DNA from 4 places in the Alteromonas pelagimontana genome. Region 1 is predicted to be linked to each of the others. Evidence: predicted binding sites of a transcription regulator. Region 1 holds the regulator's gene; each other region holds the start of a gene.

Evidence for each region. Region 1 encodes MetJ, which represses methionine synthesis genes. Its sites were predicted from a motif close to TAGACGTCTAGACGTCTA; they were not measured.
Region 2: a site for MetJ is predicted at 2,258-2,275, ahead of serA (phosphoglycerate dehydrogenase). Genes of this name have one in related genera too.
Region 3: a site for MetJ is predicted at 3,491-3,508, ahead of metK (methionine adenosyltransferase). Genes of this name have one in related genera too.
Region 4: a site for MetJ is predicted at 4,309-4,326, ahead of thrA (bifunctional aspartate kinase/homoserine dehydrogenase I). Genes of this name have one in related genera too.

The regions. Positions count from the first base shown of each region.
Region 1 covers NZ_CP052766.1:2,743,383-2,749,336, forward strand. The annotation lists gene metF (methylenetetrahydrofolate reductase) at 14-904, opposite strand; gene metJ (met regulon transcriptional regulator MetJ) at 1,053-1,373, shown strand; gene CA267_RS12045 (malic enzyme-like NAD(P)-binding protein) at 1,525-2,769, opposite strand; gene rpmE (50S ribosomal protein L31) at 3,156-3,368, opposite strand; gene priA (primosomal protein N') at 3,621-5,795, shown strand.
Region 2 covers NZ_CP052766.1:841,054-847,007, reverse strand. The annotation lists gene CA267_RS03960 (DUF481 domain-containing protein) at 1-27, shown strand, start outside; gene CA267_RS03955 (DUF481 domain-containing protein) at 192-938, shown strand; gene serA (phosphoglycerate dehydrogenase) at 996-2,225, opposite strand; gene rpiA (ribose-5-phosphate isomerase RpiA) at 2,465-3,121, opposite strand; gene CA267_RS03940 (5-formyltetrahydrofolate cyclo-ligase) at 3,193-3,795, opposite strand; gene CA267_RS03935 (GAF domain-containing sensor histidine kinase) at 3,800-5,188, opposite strand; gene CA267_RS03930 (nucleoside hydrolase) at 5,339-5,954, opposite strand, start outside.
Region 3 covers NZ_CP052766.1:1,145,744-1,151,697, reverse strand. The annotation lists gene CA267_RS05245 (hypothetical protein) at 91-558, shown strand; gene CA267_RS05240 (aspartate/glutamate racemase family protein) at 575-1,279, shown strand; gene CA267_RS05235 (hypothetical protein) at 1,301-1,792, opposite strand; gene metK (methionine adenosyltransferase) at 2,269-3,411, opposite strand; gene tkt (transketolase) at 3,771-5,765, shown strand; gene epd (erythrose-4-phosphate dehydrogenase) at 5,788-5,954, shown strand, end outside.
Region 4 covers NZ_CP052766.1:945,520-951,473, forward strand. The annotation lists gene thrC (threonine synthase) at 1-670, opposite strand, end outside; gene thrB (homoserine kinase) at 674-1,636, opposite strand; gene thrA (bifunctional aspartate kinase/homoserine dehydrogenase I) at 1,652-4,117, opposite strand; gene CA267_RS04400 (porin) at 4,644-5,762, shown strand; gene CA267_RS04405 (substrate-binding periplasmic protein) at 5,772-5,954, shown strand, end outside.

The DNA.
Region 1 (5,954 bases):
TTTCCTTTGCTTTTTAATTTTTTTGCCGCCGCAAACCTAGCATATGGCAAATCGCGTAACTGAGCTCGCTGCGGTTCAGGGTGTAAAAATGGAAATGCTTCACGCCTTCTTTCGCCATTACTTTCACCATTTCCATAGCAATATTGGCACCAAGTAAATTGCGCGTCGCCTGATCGTCTTCATCCAGGCCTTCATACATTTTATGTAGCCAGCCCGGAACATGAACATTGGTAAAACCGGCAAACTTGATTAGGGTCTGATAATTAGTTACAGGTAAGATACCCGGCACCAAATCAATGTCGATGCCTGCAGCAGCAGCACGGTCGCGATATCGCAGAAAGACGCTGGTGTCGAAAAAAAACTGCGTAATGGCTTCTGATGCACCCGCTTCCGCTTTACGTTTTAAATTAAGTAAATCAAATTGCGCATTGGGGGCTTCAGGATGCTTTTCTGGATACGCGGCCACAGAGATATCGAAATCGGCAACATCTTTGAGCAACGTGACAAGATCTGACGCATACATTTCGGTTTTGCTGAGCCCTGGTGGTAAATCGCCTCGCAAGGCGACGATGCGACGAATGCCGGAGTCCCAGTAGTCTTTCGCAATTTGTTTAAGCTCATCACGGGTAGCGTCGACACAAGTAAGGTGTGGCGCCGCAGTGACACCGGTCTGCTGATGTATACGCTTTACCACGTCATGAGTGCGATCTCTTTCACCGCTGTTTGCGCCATACGTGACCGACATATAAGCGGGCTTCAGCGGAGCCAGGCGTTCAACCGATTTCCATAATGTCTGCTCCATTTTCTCCGAATTAGGCGGAAAAAACTCAAACGACACTTCTATATCGCGTAATTCAGATAGCGATTGGTTCAGGGCATCAATCCCTTGAGCATAGGAAACCATAATACATGCACTCTAATAGACGTTTAGACGTCTAAACTACGGAATAAATGTCTAGACGTCAAGCTGTTTACACTGCTGAATTGACCTTTTCGCTACATTGTTTAGAATTTCAGCTCATAATATAAGAAATAGTAGTCTGAGAACTCGAATGGCAGAATGGAACGGTAAATATATTCATCCCTACGCAGAGCATGGGAAGAAAAGTGAACAAGTGAAAAAGGTCACGGTATCAATACCCATTAAGGTATTAAAGGAATTAACTGATGAGCGCACCCGCAGACAAATTAATAATCTGCGGCATGCCACCAACTCCGAATTGCTGTGTGAAGCGTTTCTACATGCTTTCACCGGCCAGCCTTTGCCGAATGATGATGATCTGCGCAAAGACAACCCGAACCGTATTCCTTCGGTAGCCCGCCAAATGATGGAAGAAATGGGTATTGACCCTGCGGTGGATGATGAAGAATAGCGAATTTTACATGCAGACAAACGGCATGGTTGTGCTCACATTATTGTAATGTTTTGCGGGAAGCGCTGCGGATGATCTTAATGCAATAACAGTGGTAGATTTTGCGCCACCTTGCTCAAGGTGGCGTCTATGCGCCGTTTATATTGTCCGGTTATTTCATGTAGTTTTCGGTTAAAGATTCGACACGGGCAACACCTGATCTAATTGCGGCGTTTGCCACGGCTGTGGCAATTTGCGAACACAGTCTTGGGTCCATTGGCTTGGGAATAATGTATTCTTTACCGAAGGATAATGTTTTGGAGCGGCTGGCTTTCAATACTTCTTCTGGAACAGGCTCTTTTGTAATGGCACGAATGGCTTCTACTGCTGCTACTTTCATTTCGTCATTAATGGCTGAGGCTCGCACATCCAGCGCGCCCCGGAATATAAACGGAAAACACAGCACGTTGTTTACCTGATTGGGGTAATCGGAACGGCCCGTAGCCATAATTAAATCAGAACGTACTGCATGGGCTAATTCTGGCTTAATTTCCGGATCCGGATTGGAGCACGCAAATACAATTGGATTAGCGGCCATAAGCGCCAGCGTTTCTGGCGGTAATACGTCAGGTCCTGACACGCCCACAAAAATATCCGCGCCGTCCATTACATCTTCCAGCGTACGCTTATCGGTATTGTTCGCGAACAGGGCCTTATGCTCAGTCAGGCCCTCGCGGCGAGTGTGGATAACCCCTTTACGGTCGAGCATATAAATTCGCTCCCGCTGGGCACCGCATTTTATCAGTAGCTCCATGCATGCTACAGCTGCAGCGCCGGCGCCCATGCACACAATTTTTACGTCCTGAATATTCTTCCCTTGAATTTCCAGCGCATTCAACATTCCAGCAGCAGTCACAATGGCGGTGCCATGTTGGTCGTCATGAAAAACGGGAATTTTACAGCGTTTGATTAGCTCTTGCTCAATTTCAAAACATTCGGGCGCTTTAATGTCTTCTAGATTAATACCGCCGAATGTGTCGGCGATATTTGCCACCGTGTTGATAAATTCTTCAGTGGTGCGATGTTTGACTTCTATGTCAATGGCATCAAGGCCTGCGAAGCGCTTGAACAGTAATGCTTTACCTTCCATTACCGGTTTTGATGCGAGAGGACCAAGATTGCCAAGCCCAAGAATCGCGGTGCCGTTGGTGATAACGGCGACCATATTTCCTTTCGCGGTATAGCGATATGCAGCTTCTGGATCTTCCGCAATTTCTTTAACTGGCTCAGCCACGCCCGGACTATAAGCCAAAGCAAGATCATCAACACTATCTGCGGGCTTTGATAACTCAACCCGAATTTTGCCTGGGGTAGGATAAGCATGATAATCGAGAGCGCGTTGTCTAAAATCTGACATTATTTCCAGTGTCCTTTAATGAGGGTTTGAGGTTTCGCCAATCCGTCACAGTTTTCAGCAGCTTGAGGGCGGCTTTGGTTCCGTGTTTAGAATAAGCCAACACGCGTTACGCCATATATAGAACGCCCAGCACGTTGTTTTTCGAGCAACTGTACCACAGCACTATTCATAGCACATATCTGATGAGGATGTTTCCTTTCAATTCTCGCTGAGTGATGTAAGCAGGTGGCAAGCTTGCAGCCGATATTGCTATACATGGAGTGTAGGATAATTATTTCGTCTGGTGCGGGGGCGCGAGGAGGAAGATATTGCCTAACGCTGATTGGAAAAAACAACAGAGATAAAAAAAGCGCCATAAGGCGCTTTTCTTTGAAACGGATTGAGGCTTATTTTTTGGCCAAAGCACCGAAACGCTTTTTAAAGCGGTCTACACGACCACCGGTATCAACGTTACGTTGTTTACCAGTATAGAACGGGTGACAGTTTGAACATACGTCCAAGTTTAAATCTTTACCTAAAGTAGAACGAACTTCAATAACGTTACCGCAAGAACAAGTTGCAGTCATTTTTTCGTATGTAGGATGAATATCTTGTTTCATGGGTTACCTCAGAATCAGGCCGTATCGCAATCCAGCCCGAAGCTGAACACCATACGCAACTTATATTAAATACAAGACTTGAAACAGCCTTGCCGTAAAGAGCGGCGCATATTAATGTATGGCGCCTTCCCGATCAAGGGATTTTGCAATTAAGTTGATGAAAATCTAATCGCTATTCCCCCCGCACAGGATTGGGTATAGTTAACTAAATAGTGCCGGCTGTGCTGGTTTTCAAGGGGAGTGAGCGGCAATATGGCATTTATCGAGGTCGCAGTACCAGTACCTCTGAGGCAAACTTTCACTTACTTTTCAGATAGGACACTTGTGCCAGGTTTACGGGTGTTGGTGCCATTCGGCAATCGCGAGCTTATTGGGGTAGTAATAAAAGACGCCCCCAGACCGGCTTCACCAGAAAAAATAAAGCCCATTAAAAAAATTTATGATGAGCAACCTGTGCTTGATGGATTGCTCCTCTCACTCTGCCACTGGCTGTCACAATACTACCACCATCCGGTTGGTGAAGTAGCTCATACGATGCTGCCGGTGCTACTGCGCAAAGGGGAATCTGCGCAACCGCAACCCATGCAGTTTTACAAAGTTGCCAACAGCGTAGATGTCGAAACATTGCACACCTTGAAACGCGCGAAGAAGCAGTACGCCTTGATAATGGCGTTGCAGGAAAGCCCGTTAGAGCTGTCATTGCTACGGGAGCAGTATTCCGCCTCAATAATTAACGCAGTCAAAGAAAAAGGCCTAATCGAAACCTTTGAAAAGCCAGCCAGTATCGAAGATAAATCATGGTTGGGAAAGCTGAAGATAGCTGAAAGACCGGTGCCCGATCCCGAACAGGCCATTGCTGTCACGGCGATTAATCAGCAAACCGGAAAGTTTGCGCCATTTCTGCTTGAAGGCGTAACAGGTAGCGGAAAAACCGAAGTTTATCTACAAGCCATTGAGCCAGTACTTCAGGCGGGTAAACAGGTGTTAATTCTGGTGCCGGAGATTGGGTTAACGCCCCAAACGGTGGATCGCTTTCGTCAACGCTTTGGCATAGAAGTAGGGGTTTTGCACTCGCAGCTCAATGACAGCGCCAGACTAAGAGTGTGGCAGCAAGCGCGTGATGGCGAGCTGGGAATTATTATTGGCACTCGTTCAGCTATTTTTACCCCACTTAAATATCCCGGCATGTTAATTGTTGATGAAGAACATGACGAATCATTTAAGCAGCAGGATGGGCTGCGTTATCACGCGCGGGATCTTGCAGTCATGCGTGCGCAGGAATCGCAGATGCCGCTGGTAATGGGTACCGCCACGCCATCGCTGGAAACATTACAGAATGCGCTGGGAAAACGGTATGGTCACCTTCAGCTCACGCGTAGAGCCGGTGGCGCGCAAGTCACTCGCCAGCATATTCTGGATATAAAAGATCAACCCGTGCGTTTTGGTATTGCTGAGGGAATGTTAAAGATTATTCGCCAACATCTTGAGCAGGGGAATCAGGTGCTGGTGTTTATTAATCGGCGGGGATTTGCGCCTGCAATTCTGTGCCATCATTGCGGCGAGGTAGAACAATGTCATCGTTGTGAGCGACCCTTTACCGTGCATCGTGGTCATCGCCGCTTACAGTGCCATCACTGTGGTGCCACCAGACCAATACCTTCATCCTGCTCTCATTGCCACAGCCCGGATTTAGTAACCGAAGGGGTGGGAACTGAGCAACTTGAGCAAGGTTTAACGCAGTTGTTTCCTAATGCGTCGCAGGTGCGAATCGACAGCGATTCGGTACGGGGAAAAGATAAGTTGCAGCAAATATTGCAGGATATTAATCAGCAAAAATACCAGTTACTGATAGGCACGCAAATCCTGTCTAAAGGACATCATTTTCCTCACGTTACGCTGGTAGTGGTACTTGATTGCGATGGTGCGTTATTTAGCGCAGATTTTCGGGCGGCCGAAAAGCTGGCACAGTTGATCACCCAGCTTGCCGGGCGTGCGGGGCGAGCCACTAAGCCAGGTGAAATGTGGTTACAAAGCCATAATCCGGCTCACCCGCTGTTACAGGACTTGGTGCAAAACGGCTATCACCATTTTGCGAGGCACGCTTTGTTAGAAAGAAAAATGGCGCTGCTGCCACCGTTTCAGTCTCAGATCTTGTTGCGCGCAGAGGCAGTTCAAGCCGAGCAGGCGTTTACATTTTTGCAGCAGGCAAGACAGTATCTGGAAGATGCGCAATTGCAAGTAATGGGGCCCATGCCCAGTTTGATGGAAAAACGCCAAGGCCGATATCGGTTCATTTTAGTTGCCCAGGCCGCGCATCGAAAGCCGCTTCACAATGTGGTTCGGCTGGCACTTCCGGCAATAGCTGCTCAGCCGTTAGCCAGTCGAGTACGCTGGGCGCTGGATGTCGATCCTACAGATTTTACATAGTTTGCAGTGGCATAGAGTTTTTGCGTAATATCCGGGCAGCATTTTACGCTTATAACGGTTACACTGGAGCCGCGGTTATCAGTGAATCTTGTCTCTTTGCTTAGTCATTAACGTTTACGCGCTGTCGCACGAGCGGCAAAATGAGACAATGGCTACTGC
Region 2 (5,954 bases), 1.9 Mb from region 1:
GTGTCCATCGTTTACCGATTCTTTTAAATAATTCAAACGTTTTTGCACCAGTTAATGTAAAGGCAGCCTACCCAGCCATCATTGATTAAGGTGTAGATACGCTTACAGCGAAAACTTACGCGCACTGACTTATCTTCTTTTTATGCAGTGGTCGGTGTGGCACACGTATCAACATTAAATAGGAACTTTACATGAAAAAAACAGTACTTGTTACCGCACTTGTCGGTGTAATGGGCGCGTCTAATGCCATGGCGCAGGACGATCAAAAAGCGTTTTCTCTGGAAGGTGGCTTGGGCTTTATTTTTACCACGGGTAACACTGACAGCACGTCAATCAGCGGTTCATTAGAGTCACATCAGGAACTCGAGCGCTGGAGTAATGACTACAACATCGAAGGGCTTTATAAAAAAGAATCGGTAGAAAATGATGCAGGCGAAGATGAAGATCGTACTTCAGCTCAGAAGTTCTATGGCTCTGCGCAGGCAAACTACAAGTTGGATAACCCAGATTACCGTCTATTCGGCTTCGGTTCTTACAAAGATGACAGATTCAGCAGCTTTAATTATCAGTCGACTGTTGCTGCCGGTTGGAACCAACAGATTTGGGAAAGCGATCGTCAGTCTCTGGAATACTCACTTGGTCCGGGTTATACGTGGCAGGAAACGATAGAAGGCGAAAAGCAAAATGGTTTCATTGTTCGTGCTTCTGCAGCTTATCAGTGGTTGATTTCTGATACATCCAAGTTTACGCAGACATTGAGTACGGAAGTTGGTTCTGACAACACGAAGTCTCGTTCGGAATCTGCACTAACCGCGACTATTAGCGGAAATTTGTCAATGAAAGTCGCCATTAAATTGGATCATAACTCCAATGTAGACTCAGGAATTGAGAAACTGGATACCGAAACCGCCGTAACGTTAGTGTATAGTTTCTTTTAAAGAATGAAGAACGCCGCTGTGAGCGGCGTTTCTTATAATTTCGATTAGCTAAAACGATTAATGCAGGATGCGGGTTTTAATCGTACCGTCAATTTGCTGCAACTGAGCAAGCGCTTCATAAGCCTTATCCGCTTCAACATCCACTACTACATAACCAATATCGGCACTGGTTTGTAAGTATTGTGCAGCAATGTTAATTCCTTTTTCAGCAAAGGTCTGGTTAATTCGGGTAAGTACGCCAGGACGGTTTTGGTGAACATGCAATAACCTTGAACGCCCTGGATGATCGGGTAACGAGACTTCAGGAAAGTTAACCGCAGACAGAGTAGAACCGTTATCACTGTATTTGGCGAGTTTGCCAGCCACTTCAATGCCGATATTTTCCTGTGCTTCCTGAGTGCTGCCGCCAACATGGGGAGTAAGAATTACATTATCGAAATCTCGCAGAGGTGACAGAAATTCCTCATTATTGGATTTAGGCTCAACAGGGAAAACATCAATGGCTGCGCCATTTAGGTGCTCACTTTCTAGCGCATTGACCAGTGCATCAATATCAACAATGGTACCACGAGAAGCATTAATCAAAATGCTGCCTTTTTTCATGTGAGACAGCTCTTTCTCACCAATCATATTTTTGGTTTGTGCCGTTTCCGGTACGTGCAGGGAGACGACATCTGAGGTTGCCAATAAGGCTTCCAGCGTTTTAACCTGCGTAGAGTTCCCTAACACCAGTTTATCTTCGATATCAAAAAACTGGACTCGCATGCCCAAATGTTCGGCTAAAATGCTTAACTGGGTACCGATATGGCCATACCCAACAATGCCAAGGGTTTTGCCGCGAGCTTCGTACGAACCAACCGCACTTTTTTCCCATTCGCCGCGGTGCGCCTTAGCATTCTTCGAGGGCACGCCACGCAGCAACAAAATTAGCTGCCCAAGCACCAGTTCTGCGACTGACCGTGTGTTTGAGAAGGGGGCGTTAAACACAGGAATTCCGCGCACCTGGGTAGCGGTCAAATCTACTTGATTGGTGCCAATACAAAAGCAGCCTATAGCAACAAGTTTCTGAGCGGCTTCGACAACGGCTTCAGTAATGTGAGTGCGTGAACGAAGGCCAATAAAATGCACATCTTTTACTTTTTCAATTAATTCATCCTCAGGTAACGATGTTTTCAGATATTCTATATTGGTGTAGCCGTTGTTCTTAAAGGTTTCCACAGCACTATGGTGAACACCTTCTAAGAGCAGAATTTTGATTTTATCCTTGGGAAGTGAAACTTTACTCATTGCCTTTGCTCTCAAACTGAAGGGAAAATAAAAAGACATCTGGACGTCTATATGGATAAAATAGCAGAAGTCGTAGGTGGTTAAAAGCGCTTTTTTACGCAAGTGCTGTTGGTTTAAAGATTATCTCTCAGAAACAACGTTACATTGCTTCTATCGCAGTATTAGGTTTGCGTACTGAAGCTAAGGGAATAAACCAGCGCAAGAAGCTGACGCCATGGCATCGGCTTCTTGCATGAATGTTACTTGAAGGTGGCTACACCGTTATCGGTAGCGGCAAGGACCACATCTGCGCCGCGTAAGGCAAAAATCCCATTAGTGACAACACCCGCAATATTATTGATGGTGGCTTCTAACTCTCTGGGATTAATAATAGTAAGATTGTGAACATCAAGAATGACATTGCCGTTGTCGGTAATAACACCTTGCCGATAAACCGGATCTCCACCTAATTTCACCAGCTCCCGCGCTACATACGAGCGAGCCATGGGAATCACTTCTACAGGTAAGGGGAACTTTCCCAGTACGGGCACTTGCTTTGAATCATCGACAATGCATACAAACGTCTTGGCTACAGCGCAAACTATTTTTTCTTGCGTTAATGCTGCACCACCGCCTTTTATCATATGCTTGTGTTCAGTGACTTCATCAGCGCCGTCAACATAAATAGAAAGACTATCAACGTCATTTAGTTCAAAAACTTCAATGCCTAGCGCTGACAGACGATCAGTAGACGCTTTAGAACTGGACACCGCACCAGCAAAGGTGTGTTTGATGGATGCGAGTGCATCAATAAAAAAATTCACGGTGGAGCCGGTACCGACTCCAATGACAGTATCAGGTTTAATGTATTCCAGAGCTGCCAGTGCAACAGCCTGCTTTTTTGCGTTCTGATCCATAACCACTCCTGTTCGGTTTTGTCGAAGTTTACCTGAAAATTTACCGCGATTGGCAATCAACAGTTAACTTTTTAGTGATTCCTTTTTGTTCGGATGATTTGAGTGGGAGTGATGACGCCATCAAGTGGCACATCCCAGGGTTGAATGGGTAGCGATTCTGCCTGTTGGCAGTCGTGTGCAACGCCAAAAAGTAACGGCTGTTGGGCGTAGTTTTTCAAATTCGCTAAAGTGCGATCATAAAATCCCCCCCCCATGCCAAGACGATTTCCTTGCTCATCAAATCCGACTAACGGCATAAATATAAGCGTATGTTCACTTAGCAGCCGTATTGCCTGGCAGGCGAGCTGTGGTTCAGCGATATTAAACCTGTTTCTGGTCATCGAGGTATGCAGGTGGTAATCCAACATCAATAAATGCGTTTTGGTAACAGGATGAAGTACAGGCAGGGAAGTGGCAATGTCTCGCTGCCAGCACGCAGCAAGAGTAGGCGCCAGGCTCACTTCTCCGTCATTGGCTAAGTAGGCCGCAATCCGCTTTGCCTGAGCGAGTTCCGGCATACTCTGCACCTGCTGGCATATTTGCTGTGCAGCTTGTGCCTGCTGGTTTTGAGATAGCGCGCGGCGGGCTTGACGAAACTGTCGGCGTAACGCCATACGATCATTAATAAGAGACATCTTTTTATTTTTTATCTTCGCTTAAATATTGATTTAGAATATGGATCAACGCGCCAACTTCAACAGGTTTAGTAAGAACGGCGTCTAAGCCATCGGCAAGCAGTTTGGTTTTATCAGTAATGGCAGGGTTGGCTTTAATAGCAAGTTTTACGTCACTAGCGGGCGCTTGCGCGTCGGCAATATCTTGCGCGGTAGGTGGTGCAACAGGAATACTTATTTTAAACGTTGAGCCGCTGCCCGCGTGGCTTTTAACCGTAATCTGACCTTCCATCAAGTCAACTAAGCCTTTGGTAATGGCCAAACCTAGCCCGGTGCCTTCAAATTTTTTCGCATCGTCAGTACGATGATACGGTGAAAACAGGCGTTGCTGTTCTTCTTCACTGATGCCGATACCTTCATCCTTTACTACCAGAACAAGTTGCTCCTGAGCATAAAAAATCTGGCAGATCACGTTTTTAGTGGCAGGTGTATATTTAATGGCGTTGCTAAGTATGTTTAGCACAATCTGACCAAATTTAGTGTCGTCCAGTTTCATCACTGGCGGCAGACTGTCATCGATGTGCCACTGAAAGGTTACATTCTCGTCTTCAGCGCGAACATTCATTAACGTAAATAAATGAACAAAAAAATCTTTGCTGGTAATCACTCGGGGCAGCAGTGTTAATTTACCGGTTTCAAGCTGCTGGATATCCAGAACCGAGTTTACAATTTCTAATAATCTGTCTCCGCTCTTTACGATGTGGGTAAGCGATTCCGAAAAGAACTCCGGTAAATTTGTCGCTTTGGCTTCCTTTTTCAGTAACCTGCTGAACGTATTAATGGCGTTCATTGGCGTACGAATTTCGTGGCTTATATAGGATAGAAATTCAGACCTGAAATGATTTATTCGTCGCAGTTCCTGGTTTTTCTTTCTAAGCTCTAACTGCGAGATGACCGCCCGACTTAATGTTTTTAATGCTTGCTTCTGCGTACAAGTCAGCGTTTTCGGTTTGCTGCTAAGCGCGCAAAGCGTGCCGATGGCGTGTCCGTTGGGCGTGATCAGAGGCGCGCCAGCGTAAAAACGTATATTGGGGCTTTTCTCTACTAAAGGGTTATCTTTAAAGCGAGGGTCTTTTGATGCGTCGGCAACTTCAAATACTTCGTCCTGCAAAATGGCGTGAGCACAAAAAGCGACATTGCGCGACGTTTCGGTTTCATTAATACCCACTTTTGATTTAAACCATTGGCGGTCAGAATCTATTAAGCTTACCAGGGCGATGGGAGTACCGCAGATTTGTGAGGCAAGTTGTGTGAGTTCGTCAAACAGCGCTTCAGCTTCGGTATCAAGAACGTCATAGCTCAGCAGGTCGGAAAGACGTTGTTCTTCGTCAAATGGCTTTGGAGCAATATGCATGAATCAGTCAATCCTCAAAATAAAAATCAGCAAAGGATGACAATGTAGACACTGGAACCCTCCGCGGGTTCCAGTATCTACCTAACCTGAAACAGGAATAATACTAATCCACCTTGATGTGTGCTCACTCAGCGCATCAGTATGAATTGCTTATAACGCGTAAGTGGAAACAAATAAGTCTTCCAGGCCTTTGCGATCAACTTCGGTTGCTACTTTGACCTTACGCGCATTTAGCCACAGTGGGCTGGCGGTGGTGCCTTCAGGTGCGACAACGGTTTGTCCGCGATCAAGTTCACCTGTACCAACGCGAGCATAACCTTCAGTAAACTCAAATAACTGTGGCTGAATCAGGTGCGCTAGTGGAAAGGCGTCATGAAAACAGCACACGCGTTCTTCACTGTCTTTGGTGTAAAAATCAATGTAGAACTGCGCAGACTTCTGCACGAAGCCGCCGAGGGTAGAATTTTTTTCTGCTAGTGAATCAACGAATGACGCTTTAAACCGAACGACATTGGTAACATCAAGGCCAAACATGGTGATATCCCAGTCAGCAGCAAACACAATTTCGGCTGCATGGGCATCGTTCCAGATATTAGCTTCAGCAATTGGCGTTACATTGCCCGGTACGAAGGCAGCGCCTCCCATAATGCTCACACCTTTCACCAACTTAGGAAGGTCCGGTTCCAGCCGCAGAGCTAAGGCTAAATTTCCCAGCGGCCCAATGGCGACAAGGGTAATTTCTCCGGGATACTTTTTGGCCATATCC
Region 3 (5,954 bases), 1.6 Mb from region 1:
GCGGCCGTCTGCACGTAGCGTATCATTTATATTCCTTTAAACAAACATCAGGCTGTGCGTTCTCGACAATATCCCCCAAGTATCTTAGATATGGAAGCCAGCGGTTTTGGCGCCAGCAGCTACCCCATCGAAATTGGGGTAAAGCGAAGTGATGGCGAACGATTTTGCATGTTGATAAAGCCTTACGACGACTGGAAGCACTGGGATAACAGCGCAGAAGCGTTACACGGTATATCACGGGAACATCTGTTGCGCTTTGGCTCTGATGGCGGCGTGGTGTGCGATCGCCTCAACGGATTCTTGAATGCGCAGACAGCATATTCGGATGGCTGGGTAGTAGATAATCCGTGGCTCATTCAACTATTTGCGCGCGCTGGACGTATGATGACCTTCAGGTTGTCTGCGTTAGAGCATGTACTTAGCGAAGCTCAGATGAAGTCATGGCATAAGGTAAAATCGGACTTGTACTCCCGTCAGTCCCGCTCTCGTCATAGAGCCAGTGTTGATGCTGAGTTGATTCAGCAAACATTCCTTCAGACGTCTTTGGCATCATCGTAATTAAGCAGGAGTTGAAATGGCAAAACAACGTACTGTCGGCATTATTGGTGGCATGAGTTGGGAATCTACGGTTAGTTATTATCAGGCAATCAACCGTGGGATTAATGCGCGAATGGGCGATTTGCATAGTGCCAGTTTGCTGCTTCACAGCGTCGACTTTCAGCCGGTGAGCCAGTGGCAGCATAATAACGACTGGACATCACTTACAGACCATCTGGTAAAAATCGCCGTTAATCTGGAAAAGGCCGGGGCGCAAGGAATGGTGATAGCGACCAATACCATGCATAAAGTCGCGCCTGAAATTGAAGCACAAATTTCCGTTCCATTAATACATATTGCTGATGCGACCGCTATGCAGTGTCAGCTTACCGGAATGCGCAAGGTCGCGCTGTTAGGAACCCGGTTTACCATGGAGCAACCTTTCTATATTTCGCGCCTGAAGCAGCAGGGTATTGATGTGATCACCCCAGATGTGGCCGGCAGACAGGCAATACACGATATTATTTATCAGGAGCTTTGCCGGGGCGAAATTCGTGATAGCTCCCGCCAGATATTCCAGCAGATTATTGAGCAGATGGGAGTGGATGGCGCTCAGGCGGCGGTTCTGGGTTGTACCGAAATCGGATTGTTGATTGGGCAGCAGGATGTGAGTATTCCGGTATTGGATACAGCGCAAATTCATGCAGCCGCTATCGTGGATTTTATGCTTGCTGAATCTTAGTTTTACTCTTGAAGCGATGACCTAAAAGTAATATTGCACGCCCAATAACAGGGAGCTTATATCCACTTCTCCTACTTCCCGATATTCATATTCAACGGCAAGATTTAAATCCTGGGACGCTCCTAATTGCCATCCCAGGCTGGCAGCAGTACCGGCATTGGCAGGTAAATATACCCAATCATGTACATCAAAGTTATGATCGTTACTGGTTTGTACAGATGCGAAAATTCGCTGAGATTTCGTCATTGGTATCATTCGCGCGGCCGATAAGCGAATAGAGTCAATGCTGGGATTTTCACTAATGCTGTCGACCCAAAGCGGATGGAAGTTTACCTTTCGATTATATTTAACGCCAAACGACCATTTAGGCAGACGTTTGCTGCGATAAGAAATTTCCGTTTGATAGGGCGATGCATACAGGCTGGTAATTGAGCTGATACCCTCAGCCTCACCCGCGGTCGCATTGGCAACTACCATCATCGCAATAGTGACAAAACTCCATGTGCTTTTCATTTGCACGTTTCCATAACAGTTGAGCGTTTATCGATTTGTTTATTTTTAGTGTAGAAGGCATAAGTAAATTTCGCAGTAAGAATTGTTTGTTTTTTAATCTCCCGCTGATTTTATATGTGTACGGGAGTTTTAAAAATTTGATCGCCTTATTTAAAATTTCGTTCTGTAGGGGTTGTATTCAGTACTAACCCACCTTTATGTGTGCTCACTCAGCGCGTATTAGTATAATTTACTGGCTCTAAATTTTCGGCTGTTGATGTCGGGAAAGAAGAAAAATTGACGCGACTACCTGATGAGGCGGGCTCGTGTTTTGTCGCGTTATGAGTAAGGAGGTGAGAAAGTACGCTGACGGGATTTGCAGAGCCTTCGCCCATAGAGCAGCGAAGGTTCGCAACAGTGAATAGAACGCCCATAGCGTAATTGATACAGATCTATCAATCAGAAATTTTTGGACAGCCAAGGGCATACGCCCTTAACTATACGGAAGCTCTTAATGCCTCGGCTTTATTGGTGGCTTCCCATGGAAAGCTCTCGCGGCCGAAGTGTCCATACGCGGCGGTGGCTCGATATATCGGGCGCTCCAGGTCGAGCATTTTCAGCAGTCCGAAAGGACGCAAATCAAAATGTTCCCGCACCAGTGCGACCAACGTTTTCTCATCCACTGTACCTGTACCAAACGTTTCTACGCTGATGGAAGTTGGTTCAGCCACACCTATGGCGTAGGAAATCTGGATCTCGCAACGCTTTGCTAATCCTGCAGCTACGATATTTTTAGCGACGTATCGGCCTGCATAGGCGGCAGAGCGATCTACTTTAGAAGGATCTTTGCCGGAAAACGCTCCGCCTCCATGACGCGCCATGCCACCGTAAGTATCAACTATGATTTTGCGGCCCGTTAATCCGCAGTCTCCCATTGGCCCCCCGATGACAAAACGCCCTGTAGGATTAATATGAAAGCGGGTTTTCTTTAGCCACTCAGCAGGTACTACCGGTTTAATGATTTCTTCCATCACCGCTTCACGCACTTGCTCAGTAGATACTGCATCACTGTGTTGCGTTGAAAGCACAATGGCATCAATACCGACAGGCTTGTCATTTTCATACCTAAAAGTAACCTGGCTTTTCGCATCCGGACGTAACCAGCCCAGCTTACCTGACTTTCTTACCTCAGCCTGACGCTGAACTAAACGATGAGCATAGGTGATAGGGGCGGGCATTAATACATCGGTTTCATCGCTGGCATAGCCAAACATGAGCCCCTGGTCGCCAGCGCCTTGATCTTCTGGTCTTTGACGGTCGACACCCTGATTAATGTCCGGTGACTGTTTTCCAATAGCGTTAAGCACCGCGCAGGAATCTGCATCAAAACCCATGTCGGAGTGGGTATAACCGATATCTTTTACCGTTTGGCGGGTAAGTTCTTCAATATCAACCCATGCTGAGGTGGTAATTTCTCCCCCAACCAATACCATGCCCGTCTTAACATAGGTCTCGCAAGCTACACGTGCGCGCGGATCTTGCTCTAAAATGGCATCAAGCACGGCGTCAGAAATCTGATCGGCAATTTTATCCGGATGTCCCTCAGACACGGATTCCGAAGTAAATAAATGCGTTGCCATAAACTCTCCGTAATGGTTAATCACCAAAAATAAGCGCAGTATTGTATCAATATTGCTTTAAATTACCAGTCTTTACTTCTGGACGTCTACAAGTCTATCTGTTACGAATTGTTGACGTTTTTGGTTTACTTTCTTTCCCGCAGTGCTGTCTGTCCGTTACGTCTGTATTCGAAACAATAAATTCCGCAAAATTTATTGAACTGGTTGTGCGCCTGGGTAAGAATAAGCCGAGGTCGTTGTAACGGCAGAGAGGCCAGCTAAATCAAACCACAGTGATGCTTACTCCTGGGAAATTTAGTTGAGCTAAACGCTGGTGATCACGTATGACATTTCTAATGTGTAAAATACAAGGAGACATCATGCCAACTCGTCGTGAACTCGCCAACGCCATTCGGGCGTTAAGTATGGACGCAGTACAAAAAGCTAAAGCCGGTCACCCTGGAGCACCCATGGGAATGGCTGATATTGCTCAGGTTCTCTGGTGCGATTATTTGTCTCACAACCCGGGTAATCCTGCCTGGCCCAACCGAGACCGCTTCGTGATGTCCAATGGTCACGGTTCCATGTTGCAATATTCGGTACTGCATTTAACCGGTTACGATCTTCCTATCGAAGAACTAAAACAGTTCCGCCAGTTGCATTCAAAAACTCCCGGACATCCCGAATATGGTTATACTCCCGGTGTAGAAACCACCACAGGTCCTTTAGGACAAGGTCTTGCCAACGCTGTGGGCATGGCATTGTCAGAAAAGGTTCTGGCCGCACAATTTAATAAAGGTAGCCACAATATTGTCGACCACTACACCTATGTGTTTTTAGGCGACGGCTGTTTGATGGAAGGAATATCCCACGAAAGTTGTTCGCTGGCTGGAACTCTAGGGCTTGGAAAGCTGATTGCGTTTTATGATGATAACGGGATTTCCATAGATGGTGAAGTTGAAGGCTGGTTTACCGATGACACGGTTGGACGGTTTCGCGCCTACGGCTGGCACGTAATAGCAAATGTAGATGGTCATGATGCAGAGCAAGTTCGCAAAGCGATTGAAGAAGCCCGCAAAAATACCGGGCAGCCGACCCTGATTTGCTGTAAAACCATTATCGGTTTTGGCTCTCCTAACAAACAAGGGACTGAAGCCACTCATGGTTCGCCTCTCGGCGATGATGAAATTAAAGCCGCACGGGAAGAGTTGGGATGGACTGCCGCGCCATTTGAAATTCCTGAAGACATTTATGCCGAATGGAACGCCAAAGACAGCGGCGCTAAAGCTGAAAGTGACTGGAATGCGCGCTTTGATGAATATGAAAAAGCACACCCTGATCTGGCCAAGGAATTTAAACGCCGCATAGCTGGTACCATGCCTGCTGATTTTATCGGAAAAGCCGACGAATATATTGCCAGGCTACAAGCAAATCCGGAAAAAATAGCCACGAGAAAAGCATCGCAAAACTGTTTAAATGCTTACGGGCCGTTGCTACCCGAACTGCTGGGCGGTTCGGCTGACCTCGCAGGCTCCAACCTTACCCTATGGGATGACAGCGAAGGAGTAAGCGCCAACAACGCCGCTGGTAATTATATCTACTACGGAGTACGGGAATTTGGCATGTCGGCAATGATGAACGGAATCGCGCTGCACGGCGGCTTTAAACCGTACGGTGCGACCTTTCTGACTTTTATGGAATACGCGTGTAACGCAGTTCGTCTTGCAGCATTAGCAAAAGCGCCTGTAAACTTCGTTTACACCCACGATTCCATTGGATTGGGCGAAGATGGACCCACTCACCAGCCTATCGAGCAGCTTGTAGCGCTTCGCGCAACGCCGAATTTAGATAATTGGCGGCCATGTGATCCGGTTGAATCCGCTGTGGCGTGGAAAGCTGCGCTGTTACGCAAGGATGGACCGAATACGCTGATCTTCACCCGCCAGAGTGTTCCTCAACAGGAACGGTCTAAAGAACAGGTGGCGTCGATTGAAAAGGGCGGGTACATTCTTAAAGACTGTGACGGTACTCCTGATGTACTATTAATTGCAACAGGTTCAGAAGTTCAACTTGCCGTTGAAGCTGCTGACAAATTAAAAGAAAAGGGCAAGGCTGCAAGAGTTATCTCTATGCCGTGTACGGATGTCTTCGATCGCCAGGACGAAGCCTATCGGGAGTCGGTTCTGCCTTCCAATGTTGAACGCCGGGTGGCAGTTGAAGCATTGGCAAAAGAATCCTGGCATAAATACGTGGGCTTTAAGGGCGCAGTTGTCGGTATGGATACTTTCGGAGAATCTGGCCGCGCTGAAGACTTGTTTAAGCACTTTAACATTACAACCGATGCTGTGGTTGAGGCTGCACTTGCACTGAAGTAATCACCGGCAACAGGCGGGATATATGGTAAGAGTTGCCATCAACGGGTTTGGCCGGGTTGGCCGTAACCTGTTGCGTGCGCTGTATGAAACTCAACGCACAAATCTGATACAGGTGGTGGCAATAAATGATATCGCCAAACCTGAGGGCATTGCCCATCTTTTAAAATACGATACCGCTCATGGGCGTTT
Region 4 (5,954 bases), 1.8 Mb from region 1:
AATAACATACCTGTGCCAACAGCCGACTGATATTAATAGAATTGGCAGAGTTCAAATGCAGACCTTCGCGCACATCGGGATCATCGAAGGCCGTTTTCACTAAGGACTGACAGATATCAAAGTCGCCCTCTACGGCTACGGTATGAACGTTGTCGCCCAATGTACTAAATAATTTTTCCTGTAGTGGGCTGATCTTGCCCTTGGGAAACAAAATGACTACGTTGATGTTTTCTATACCGTGAAATGCGCGGGCTACCGCAGCTCCAGTGTCGCCAGATGTCGCGGTTAAAATGGTGACAGGCTCACCGGCGCTGATGCGCGATAAGCACTGCGCCATAAAGCGGCCACCGAAATCTTTGAATGCTAAGGTTGGTCCATGAAATAATTCGAGGGTGTAGATACGGTCGGTAACCGTTTCTACAGGCGCAGGAAACGTAAATGCTTGTTGCACAATCTCTTCTAACAGCCCATCGCCCAGTTCGTCGCCGATAATGGATCTCAGAATAGCAATGCTGCGCTCAACAAAAGGTTTATCAAGCAGCTCATCTACGTCACCCAATGTTGGAATAGTCGCAGGAAAATAAAGCCCCTGATTTTTCCCCAACCCTCTTTTAACCGCTTCTGCAAAGCTTGCGGTGTCGCCTGAGTTTTTCAGATTTACCAATTCCACTTTTTATACCTTATCATTTACTTGCTGTTGGCAGGCACCCTGCGTGGGGATGCGACATACGTGGCTAAAGCCATCTTCATTTTGAATATAATTTTCGCTAAGCCAATCGGCGATATTCTGAGCCTGGCTTTGATCATCACATACGGCAAATACCGTTGGCCCTGAGCCGGAAATCCCAAACGCCAGCGCACCGTTTGCCATACTGAAATCTCGCGCGTCATCAAATCGCGGTAACAATGATTTGCGATAGGGTTCGGCTATCACATCCTGCATTACCGTGGCAGCCAGTTTAGTGTTTCCGGCATGCAGCGCATGAACAAACACGCCCAACTGACGCCCAAAGGTCAAGGCAGTTTTCATTTCCACTGAGGCAGGTAAAATATTTCTTGCCGCCGATGTGGATACGCTGATACCAGAGTAACATACCACCCAATACCAGTTCTCTACCAGTGGTAATGAAACGGTGACCGGTGAATCCTGTCCTGTCATGAGAGTCATGCCGCCCAGATAACAAGGGGCAACGTTATCATAGTGAATACTGCCGCTGATTTGTCCTTCCAATTCGCCCATCATCAATAACAACGTGTCCTCATCGAAGGGGCGGTCAAAATGTTCGTTTAATCCGTAGAACGCTGCCACAATAGAGCTTGCACTGGATCCTAACCCACTGCCGATAGGCAAATTCTTGTACAAAGTCATGGCTACAGGACGGGTTTTATGCCCGGCCTTTGCCAATTCTTCAACAAAATAATAATAACAATGAGTAACAATGTTGGTAGCTGGGTCTGGCGGTAATTTTGTAGAAAACTCACCTTCAACAGCCAACTGAAACTGCGCGGCATCTTCTACCACTACTTCATCGCCCAGCAAACTTCCATCCGCCGGTTGCAACGCAGCACCTAAAACATCAAATCCAAGACTCACATTACCGATCGACGCTGGAGCATAAGCTCTGGTTTTTTTCATAACACTCATCCTGAATTAGTGGCCCATTTGCTTCCACGGCATTGTACGTAGTACATCCGCGAATACACCAGCAGCAGTAACTGTACCACCGGCACCATAACCCCGAATGACATAAGGGATTGGCTGGTAATAGTCACTGCTGATGGCCAGCGCATTTTCGCCGTCTTTTACCGCCGCCAGAGGATGCGTCAGCGGCACTGCCTGGATCGTAACCTTGCACTTGTCGCCTTCAATGCTGCCGATGTACCGTAATACTTTATCTTCGGCTCGAGCCTGCTCCACTCGTTTGGCAAAATCCGCGTCCAACCTGGGCAGTTGCGTCATAAACTCATCTACGCTGCAGGTTTCGGCAAACCCTTCTGGTAGCACAGATTCAATGGCAATATCGGTAAGTTCAAGCTCTAAATCCGCTTCACGTGCCATAATTAGCAGTTTACGCGCTACATCCATGCCGCTTAGATCATCACGGGGATCTGGCTCTGTGTAACCGTTGGATTTTGCAGATAATGTCGCCTCAGACAACGACATTCCTTCTTCTAGCTTACCGAAAACGTAGGATAAGCTTCCGGATAAGATGCCTTGGAAACTATGTAACACGTCTCCTGCACTGAAAAGCTTCTGCAGGTTATCAATAACTGGCAGACCAGCACCCACGGTAGTTTCGTAAAGGTACTGCCGATTGGTCCGCAAGGCAGTTTTTTGCAGTTTACGGTAATAGGCCAGGCTGTCGGTGTTGGCTTTTTTATTTGGCGTCACTACATGGAAACCATTTTCCATCATATCCACATATTGCGATGCAATGCCCGCATGGCTGGTGCAATCCACAATGACCGGGTTTACCAGGCTGTTGTCATTTACAAATTTCCGTAGTCTGTCGATGGAGAAGCTCTCTGTGGCCTGCGCCAGCGATGCCTTCCAGTCGTTGGCAACATCTATCCCATTCCCATCCAATAATAATTTACGACTATTGGCAATACCGTAAACCCGAAGCTGGATATTGCGTTTCAACAGCGAAGGTTGTTGTCTGGCGATTTGCGCCAGTAGCTCGGTGCCCACGTTGCCACATCCAACTAAAAACACATCGATAGTATGACGGTTAGAGAAAAAGTTCTGATGGATAACTCTTACGGCCTTTTTTGCGCCGCTGGCTTCAATAACGGTAGAAATAGAACGTTCGGAAGAGCCTTGCGCAATGGCGACATTGTTCACCCTGGCCTGCCCCAGCGCACTGAAAAAGCGTGCCGCGAGACCTTGAGTATGACGCATGCCGTCACCCACCAGCGTAACAATTGCCAAATCCTGTCGCACTTCAATGGGATCTAGCAGCTGGTTTTGTAATTCAAGTGCAAAGGCATCCTCCAGCAGATTTAACGCTCGCGCGGCGTCTTTGCTTTGAATGCAGAAACTGATGCTGTATTCGGAACTGGACTGGGTAATCAAGCTGATTGAAATATGGGCATTTGACATCACTTCAAACACGCGGCTGGCCATTCCCACCATGCCTTTTAATCCGGGGCCTGCCACATTGAACATAGTGATATTATCAAGCTGCGAAATCCCTTTTACCGAAGTCCAGAGTTCGCTGGCCTGGTTGCTTATCAAAGTCCCTGGCGCAGCAGGGTTTAACGTGTTGCGAATCAGACAAGGTATATGATGTTGCGCAATTGGGCCAATGGTTTTGGGGTGGAGCACTTTCGCCCCAAAGTAAGACAACTCCATGGCTTCCTGATAGGTGAGCTTATCCAGTAACACTGCACCTTCCACCTGGTTAGGATCAGCATTGTAAACGCCATCTACGTCGGTCCAGATTTCACAGCATGAAGCCTCTATACAAGCGGCCAGAATGGCTGCTGAGTAGTCCGAGCCGTTACGCCCTAACGTCACTTTCTCTCCCGCGTCATTAGCGGCGACAAAGCCCGGCATAACTAAAAACACGCTGCCATCAGTTTGTACATCAGAAAACCGCGCTTTGCTAAGCGGGACATCAGCGATGCTATCTAGATAATCTCCATCTGCAAGAATATAAGTGGCGGGATCGATAATGAGGTTGTTTACGCCTTTTGCCGAAAGAATGGCGCTAAACAAGGTTACGCTGATGTACTCGCCCAGACTCAGGATGCCTGCTATGACGTTATCCGGCGCGCAGCCAAGTAATTTAATGCCTTCCAGTTGTTGCTTAAGTTTGCGCAGCCGTGTCTGGATAAAATCGTTAACATCTTGATAAGCGAAATCCTCAACCGTTTCTTTTAGCTCTTGTGCAATACCGGTGACAGTTTCATCAAGTTTGGCAAAAAGCGGCAGGTAGTCTTCATTTGCCGCCGCTTGTTCACACAGTAAAGATAGCGCGTTGGTAACTCCCTTTGGAGCAGACAAAACCACAGCCGCGCCATCGGTTTGGTGGGTGGTCATACTAATCTCGGTCACGCGCAGGTACCGCTGTGCATCCGCCAAAGATGATCCACCAAACTTTAACACTTTCATTTGTTGCTCCTTCCGGTTTCTTTCGCTACGTCAATCGTTACAGCTTGTCAGGTAAAAAAAAACCCGCTCTCTTGGAGGGCGGGCTTTCGGTGTCTGTTGCATTTGCGCACTAGCCAGCGACCGCCCTCATAGAGGTGGTAATAATCATCATGCCGGTGGTGCTAATTATTATTGTTTTCATGCAGGTCAATTTGCCGTATAGACGTCTATATGTCAACCGAGAAACTGAAAATAAATTGTACTGCACAAATTTTCCCGCTGTTTTTTAGCGCCACGCCCCAACCTGATCATTGGCTTCTCCACTAAATCCACTCTCACTATATACCTTGGATCGAAAGGCACTCACCGCCGCCTTTCCCGAAGGATGTTTGGCGCAGTTGCAGAGCTTTTCAGGTAAAGTAGTAGCGCCACTGTGATCCCAACTTCCGCTGATACAGTACCCTTCTACAAAAGCACACTAACTTACACGGCAGATAAAAATTCATTTTTATCTTATATATTCGCTGATATATGCAAGGATTGCGGTATGAAAACACGATTCAAAACGTTCCTGGCAATTAGCGCGTTTGCCACAATTTCGCCCATAACAATGGCAGAAGAATTGCCGTTCGAAATCGGCGGACATGTCAGGTTAAATTATAGTTACCGAGACTGGCAGGAACCCGCTTTACGCGATGGTTTGGAGTTTGAGTCGTTGCGTCTGACGGTATCTGGCGAGTACGAAAAATTTAGTTATAAAGCAGATTACCGATGGTATGAAAATACCGATTTTAACACCGTTCGCTACGCCGATCTTACCTATACCCATGATGAATATGTCAAGGTTACAGCTGGAATAACCAAAGTGCCTTTTGGCTTGTTACCTTTCGCCTCTAACAGCTTCTGGTTCTCAGGTAACTACTATATCGGTTTTGAAGATGATTATGACGCTGGCTTCGTAGCTGAATATGAACGCGCTGGATGGTCTTTCCAGGCGGGCTACTTTCTCAATGATGAATATAACAACGCGGGAAAGTTTGGTCGCTATTCGTTTGATATTGCCGATGATGGTGAATTTCGCAATCAGGAAGACGGTCAATATAACGTGCGCGTGAATTACACGGGCACGTTTATTCCACGATCCCTCACAGAAGTCGGCGCTTCTTATCAGCATGGCGACGTGCTTAATCTCGACACGCTAAACGATGGCGACATGTCGGCGTACGCAGTTCATGTTCGTCACATACAAGGCCCGGTGAAATTAGAGCTACAATACACTGATTATGAATATAATTTAGCCGTACCTGAAGGACAAACTGCTGATCGCCTGGCGCTGTCTGCCTATGAAGCCCCTTTTCTGATAGCCAGTGCGGGTAAAACTTATCTTTCCAATCTGGTTTACACGTTGCCATATAAGTTCAAATCGGTGTCTGATATTAAATGCTATTCTGAATATAGCCGCATAAGTCCAGACATTGATGCAGGACGATCAAGCACGCAATGGGTGAATGGTTGCAGCTTTGGCTGGTCCAAGTTGTTTGTTTATGTCGACAGTATCCAAGGAAAAAACATGTGGTTTGCCGGCGGTTCCGGTATTGGATTGGACTTTGAGGATTTTCCTGAAACTACGCACCGGCTGAATATCAGTGTTGGCGTTTACTTTTAGAGCGATGCAATGCGATTACTACTAACTTTTTTAATTTTGCTGACCCTGATCCCCACTCAGGCTTTTGCCCACGCCTGGCTTAAACTTAAGATAGCGACCACGGAATACGCGCCTTATACGTCTACTTCGATGGAACACAGCGGCTATATTAATCATATTATTACGCAGGCATTCTTGGAAACCGGGGTGGTC